2 regions of the Streptomyces sp. NPDC002884 genome follow, and region 2 is predicted to be linked to the other one. Evidence: predicted binding sites of a transcription regulator. Region 2 holds the regulator's gene; the other holds the start of a gene.
What was found. Region 2 encodes HspR, which represses chaperone genes until heat shock. Its sites were predicted from a motif close to TTGAGNNNNNNNNNCTCAA; they were not measured.

Region 1 (3,184 bases), on a different contig from region 2:
AACTCGTCGCCGCGCACCACGCGGTAGCGCACGCCCAGCGCCTCCACCTCGTCGGCCGGGGCCCGCTCCAGCACGGCCACGGCCGCCAGCAGCTCGCGCCGGGCGGCCGGGTCGTCGGTGCCGTCCTTCGCCTTGAACCACAGGTGGGAGTTGAGCCCGTCCCTGGCCTGCTGGGGCATGCCGTCCACCACCGGCTTCAGCAGCCGCCAGCCCGGCTCGGCGGCCGACGGCTCCCGAGCGGCGACCCCGAAGACGGGTCCCCGCAGCGCGATGTGCGGATAGCGCCGTGAGGCCTCGACGGCGTCCGCCTCCGTCACCCAGGCGACGGGGTCGTCACGGCGGACCAGGTCGGCGTGGAGGGCGTCGAGACGTCGCTTCCAGTCATCGCTCATACGCGCATTGTGGTCGCGCGGACGGGTGACTTCGGGGTGAATGCCGGAAGTGGGCGAGGTACGGAGAGGGGGCGCGAGGGGCGTGCCCCGTCGTGCGGCGCCGAAGGGTGCGCCCTCTCGGCCGCCGGACGTCACCCCCGTGCGTCTCCCGTGAACTTCGCGCTGGTCAGCGATGACTCGACGCGCCAGCCCAGGGACTCGTACAGTGCCCGCCCCTGTGGTGTCGCGCCCAGCACGCCGGTTCCGGCGCCCTGTTCGAGCGCCGCGCGGTGCAGGGTCCGCATGACGAGGGCGCCGAGTCCGCGGCGGCGGTGGCCGGGAGAGGTCTCGATCTGGTCGGCGACCGCCGTGGCGCCGGTCGGGGCGATCTGACCGCGCGCGGCCAGGGAGCCGTCCGGGGCGGCGATCATGGTGCGCGTCACGCCGCCGCGTGACCAGGTGCGGGTCCGGTAGCCGTCGGGGGCGGCGCCGGGCGGGACGTCCGCGAGCGGAGCCGTCATCAGGAAGCCGGGCTCGGGGTCGATCCACCAGTCCGGCCCCAGCCAGGGCCCGACCACCGCCGGGTCGGCGAACACCTTCAGCCACACGCCCGCCCCGGTCACCGCGCCCGCGACCTCGCGGACGGTCGGTTCCGCCACGGCGTCGTTCGTCGCGCCGAGCACGTGCCGGGTGACGTGATGGGTTCCCGTTCCCACGTCGACGGTCCAGCCCCAGGGCTCGGCCACGGGCGGAGCGGCCCCACGTGACACGACCCACCCGTCCACCCATGCCTGGACGAAACGATCCATACGAACCCCCTGATGACGACCCGGTAAGAGGCTCCGGTGCCATTGGTCTATTACGTTCGACCGTATGTCCGAAGCCGTCCGCCGCAACAGCCGTGATCGCCCACAGCGAACGGGTCATGCCGTGGGGAACATTCGGAGACTCATGTGCATTGAGTCGGCATAGCTCAACTTGACTGCCTAAGGGGAGATCATGGCATCGACGTCCGCTCCGCTCACCCTGCCTGTGCTGCCTCTCGACGACGAGGTCGTGCTCCCCGGCATGGTGGTTCCGCTGGACCTCAACGACCCCGACGTACGCGCCGCGGTGGAGGCCGCCCAGGCCGCCGCCCGTTCAACACCGGGCAAGCCCCAGGTACTCCTGGTGCCGCGCGTCGACGGGACCTACGCGAGCACCGGTGTGCTCGGCACCGTCGAGCAGGTCGGCCGGCTGGCCGACGGCGACCCGGGCGCGCTGATCCGCGGCCGCGGCCGTGTGAAGATCGGCGCCGGTACCACCGGGCCGGGCGCGGCCCTGTGGGTCGAGGGGACGAAGGTCGACCAGGGCGTCCCCGATCCGCTGCCCGGTCATGTCGCCGAACTCGTCAAGGAGTACAAGGCGCTCGCCACCGCCTGGCTGCGCAAGCGCGCCGCCTGGCAGGTCGTCGACCGCGTCCAGGCCATCGACGACGTCTCCGCGCTCGCCGACAACTCCGGCTACTCGCCGTTCCTGACCACCGAACAGAAGGTGGAGCTCCTGGAGACCGCCGACCCGGTGGTCCGCCTGAAGCTCGCCACCCAGCAACTGCGCGACCACCTCGCCGAGCAGGACGTGGCCGAGACGATCGCCAAGGACGTCCAGGAGGGCGTCGACAAGCAGCAGCGCGAGTTCCTGCTGCGGCGCCAGCTCGAGGCCGTGCGCAAGGAGCTGCGCGAGCTCAACGGCGAACAGGAGGGCGAGGAGTCCGACGACTACCGCGCCCGCGTCGAGGCCGCCGACCTGCCCGAGAAGGTCCGCGAGGCCGCCCTCAAGGAGGTCGACAAGCTCGAGCGCTCCAGCGACCAGTCGCCCGAGGGCTCCTGGATCCGCACCTGGCTGGACACCGTCCTCGAACTGCCCTGGAACGAGCGGACCGAGGACCGGTACGACATCCAGGGCGCCCGCGCCGTCCTCGACGCCGAGCACGCCGGCCTGGACGACGTGAAGGAGCGGATCACCGAGTACCTCGCGGTGCGCAAGCGGCGCGGCGAGCGCGGCCTCGGTGTCGTCGGCGGACGGCGCGGCGGCGCGGTGCTCGCGCTCGTCGGCCCGCCCGGCGTCGGCAAGACCAGCCTCGGCGAGTCCGTCGCCCACGCCATGGGCCGCAAGTTCGTCCGCGTCGCCCTCGGCGGCGTCCGTGACGAGGCCGAGATCCGCGGCCACCGCCGGACCTACGTCGGCGCGCTGCCCGGCCGGATCGTGCGGGCGATCAAGGAAGCCGGGTCGCTGAACCCGGTGGTGCTCCTCGACGAGATCGACAAGGTGGGATCCGACTTCCGGGGCGACCCGGCGGCCGCCCTGCTGGAGGTCCTGGACCCGGCGCAGAACCACACGTTCCGCGACCACTACCTGGAGGTCGAGCTCGACCTGTCGGACGTGGTCTTCCTCGCCACCGCCAACGTGCTCGAAGCCATCCCGGAGGCCCTGCTCGACCGTATGGAGCTGGTCCGCCTCGACGGCTACACCGAGGACGAGAAGGTCGTCATCGCCCGCGACCACCTGCTCCCGCGCCAGCTGGAGCGGGCGGGCCTGGACAAGGACGAGGTGGCCCTCGACGAGAGCGCGCTGCGCAAGCTCGCCGGCGAGTACACCCGCGAGGCGGGGGTGCGCACCCTGGAGCGGTCCATCGCGCGGCTGCTGCGCAAGGTGGCGGCCCAGCACGAACTGGGCGAGCGGAAGCTGCCGTTCACCATCGGGGACGAGGACCTGCGCGCCCTGATCGGCCGGCCGCACCACGTGCCCGAGTCCGCCCAGGACCCGGCCGAGCG
Region 2 (3,184 bases):
GCTGAGCTCGATCGGATGAGCGGGTGGGAGGAGGGACGTCGAGGATGAGCACCAAGGACTTCGTCGAGAAGGACTTCTACAAGGTCCTCGGCGTCCCCAAGGACGCCACCGAGGCCGAGATCAAGAAGGCGTACCGGAAGCTCGCCCGCGAGTTCCACCCCGACGCCAACAAGGGCAACGCCAAGGCGGAGGAGCGCTTCAAGGAGATCTCCGAGGCGAACGACATCCTCGGTGACCCCAAGAAGCGCAAGGAGTACGACGAGGCGCGCGCCCTCTTCGGCAACGGCGGCTTCCGCCCCGGCCCGGGGGCGGGCGGCAACTTCAACTTCGACCTGGGCGACCTCTTCGGAGGCGGCGCCCAGGGCGGCGGTGCCCAGGGCGGCTTCGGCGGCGGCATCGGGGACGTGTTCGGCGGCCTGTTCAACCGCGGCGGCCCCGGCACGACCCGAACCCAGCCCCGGCGCGGCCAGGACATCGACACCGAGGTCACCCTGACCTTCACGGAGGCGATCGAGGGCGCGACGGTCCCGCTGCGCATGTCCTCGCAGGCCCCCTGCAAGGCGTGCTCGGGGACGGGCGACAAGAACGGCACCCCGCGCGTGTGCCCGACCTGCGTGGGCACGGGCCAGGTGGCGAGGGGCTCGGGAGGCGGTTTCTCCCTGACCGACCCCTGCCCCGACTGCAAGGGCCGCGGCCTGATCGCCGAGCATCCCTGCCTGGACTGCAAGGGCAGCGGTCGCGCGAAGTCGTCGAGGACCATGCAGGTCCGCATCCCCGCGGGGGTGACGGACGGTCAGCGCATCAGGCTGCGCGGCAAGGGCGCCCCGGGCGAGCGTGGCGGCCCGGCGGGCGACCTGTACGTCGTCGTCCATGTCGGCGCCCACCCGGTGTTCGGCCGCAAGGAGGACAACCTCACGGTGACCGTGCCGGTGACGTTCACCGAGGCGGCACTCGGCGGCGAGATCAGGGTGCCGACGCTCGGCGGACCGTCCCTGACCTTGAAGCTTCCGCCCGGCACGCCCAACGGCCGCACCATGCGGGCGCGGGGCAAGGGCGCGGTCCGTAAGGACGGCACCCGCGGAGACCTGTTGGTCACCGTCGAGGTGAGTGTTCCGAAGGACTTGTCGGGGAAGGCTCGTGAAGCGCTGGAGGCGTATCGCGAGGCGACCGCGGACGAGGACCCGCGGGCGGAGCTGTTCGAGGCCGCGAAGGGAGCATGAGAGTGATGGAGGGTCGTCGGCGTAACCCGTATGAACTGACCCAGGAGACTCCGGTCTACGTCATCTCGGTGGCGGCCCAGCTCTCGGGCCTGCATCCGCAGACGCTGCGCCAGTACGACCGCCTGGGTCTCGTCTCCCCCGACCGCACCGCCGGCCGGGGGCGCCGCTACTCGGCCCGCGACATCGAGCTGCTGCGCACGGTGCAGGCCCTGTCCCAGGACGAGGGCATCAACCTGGCCGGCATCAAGCGGATCATCGAACTGGAGAACCAGGTGGCCGCGCTCCAGGCGAGGGCCGCGGAGCTGGAGGCCGCGCTGGACGGCGCCGCCACGGCCATGCAGCAGCGGGAGGCGGCGGTGCACGCCTCCTACCGGCGGGACCTGGTGCCGTACCAGGAGGTGCAGCAGACCAGCGCGCTGGTGGTCTGGCGGCCGAAGCGGCAGCAGTCGACGGACTGACGTCCGGCGGCAGGTATACGGAAAGAGGGGCCCGGAGATTCGTCTCCGGGTCCCTCTTTCCGTATGTCTTCGTCGCGGGGCTGTTCAGCCGCCGTCTTGTACGCAGGGCTCTTCAGTCGCCCATGTCGACGCCCGGCTCAGGTCGCTCCTGGCCCGGCGGCTGTTGCCGGGGCGGCTGCTGGGCGGGACCGGCTGGCCGGTCGGCCCCGCCCCGAGGCAGACCCATCTGCCAGAGATGCGATCCGGAGACACCGGGGGCGGGGGAGGGGGCGGGGGCGGGGGAGGAGGCGGGAGATGGTGCCGGTTCGGGTGCCGGTTCCGGTTCGGGTGCCGTTGCCGGGGCCGGAATCGGGGACTGGGCCGGTGCGGGGGCTGGCGCCGGTGCCGGTGTCTGTGCCGGAGCCGAGGTCTGGGCCGGGGCTGGGGCTGGTGCAGGCGTCTGTGCCGGAGTCGCGGGCTGGGGCTGGGCCGGTGCTGCGGGCTGAGGGTGGGCTGGGGTTGGGCCGGGGGTGGTGGGGGGCTTCGGGGTCTGTTCGGTCCTCGAGTCCTGTTCCGCCTTCGGCTCGGACTTCTCCTGGGGCAGGGTGGGGTTCTGGGGGCTCGCGGCCGGCGGCTTCGTGCCCTCGCCCAGTTCCGGGCGCTGCCAGCGCTCCGGGACCGTCGACAGCCGTCGTACGGCTTCGGGGTCGCCCGCCTCCGCCGCCGCGACGGCGCGAGCGCGCAGGGCGCTCTGGCGGGCGATGGGGGAGAAACCGGGGGCCGCGTTGCCGGTCTCGGACGGCAGACCGCGGATGCCCATGCCGTTCAGCGCGGCCTGGACTCCCGTCTCCGGGGCGAAGATCTCGCGCGGCAGCTGCCAGGAGGCCGCGCCGTCCACGTCGACGCGGTGTTCCTTCCCGTCCACGGCGAAGGTGAGCCCGTAGCCGATGTACTGGTCGTCCCTGTCGAACAACAGGTCCCCGGAGATCTCCCCGCCCCGGTCGCGCACCTCGTCGGCGAGCACCTGGAGGGCGGGCGGGAGGGGGTTGGTGCGGCCGAGACTGGAGACGTAGCCGCCGGCCCGGGCGGTCCTCCGTTCCCCGGTGGCCTCGATCACGTACTCCGCCTGGAACCAGGTCTCCCCGTTCTCGTGCCGGTAGGTCTCGACCGCGCCCACCTCCGCCCGGCCGATCGTCAGCCGCGGGTTCTCGCCCGCGCCGTACCGGCTGAGCATCTCCGGGTACTGGACCTGGTGCCGGAGCGCGGCGGGCGGAGGCGAGCCGACGATCGTGACGTGGGCGTCGGGGTTCTCCCGCAGGATGATCTCCGCGTTGGCGACCCCGGTGCCGCCGGACCCCGCGATGATCCAGTGCTGGGCCGCGTGCGGGTCGAAACGGTTCTCGGCGACCTCGTCGCCCAGCAGCGCCCGGCCCTCGGCGGCCTCCCGCGCCGCCTCCCACTTCTCCGTCGACTCGAGGGCGGTGAAGCAGTTCTTCATGCGCGCGGCGGCATCGCCCTCCAGATCCG

Region 1: lon (endopeptidase La) is a predicted target of HspR. The motif match lies at 1,330-1,348, and genes of this name have one in related genera.

The regions. Positions count from the first base shown of each region.
Region 1 is NZ_JBEOVB010000007.1:143,304-146,487, reverse strand. Features, by position in the region: gene ABT070_RS17215 (DUF5954 family protein) at 1-392, opposite strand, end outside; gene ABT070_RS17210 (GNAT family N-acetyltransferase) at 524-1,180, opposite strand; gene lon (endopeptidase La) at 1,371-3,184, shown strand, end outside.
Region 2 is NZ_JBEOVB010000028.1:4,859-8,042, forward strand. Features, by position in the region: gene grpE (nucleotide exchange factor GrpE) at 1-5, shown strand, start outside; gene dnaJ (molecular chaperone DnaJ) at 45-1,220, shown strand; gene ABT070_RS35425 (heat shock protein transcriptional repressor HspR) at 1,226-1,678, shown strand; gene ABT070_RS35430 (hypothetical protein) at 1,791-3,184, opposite strand, start outside.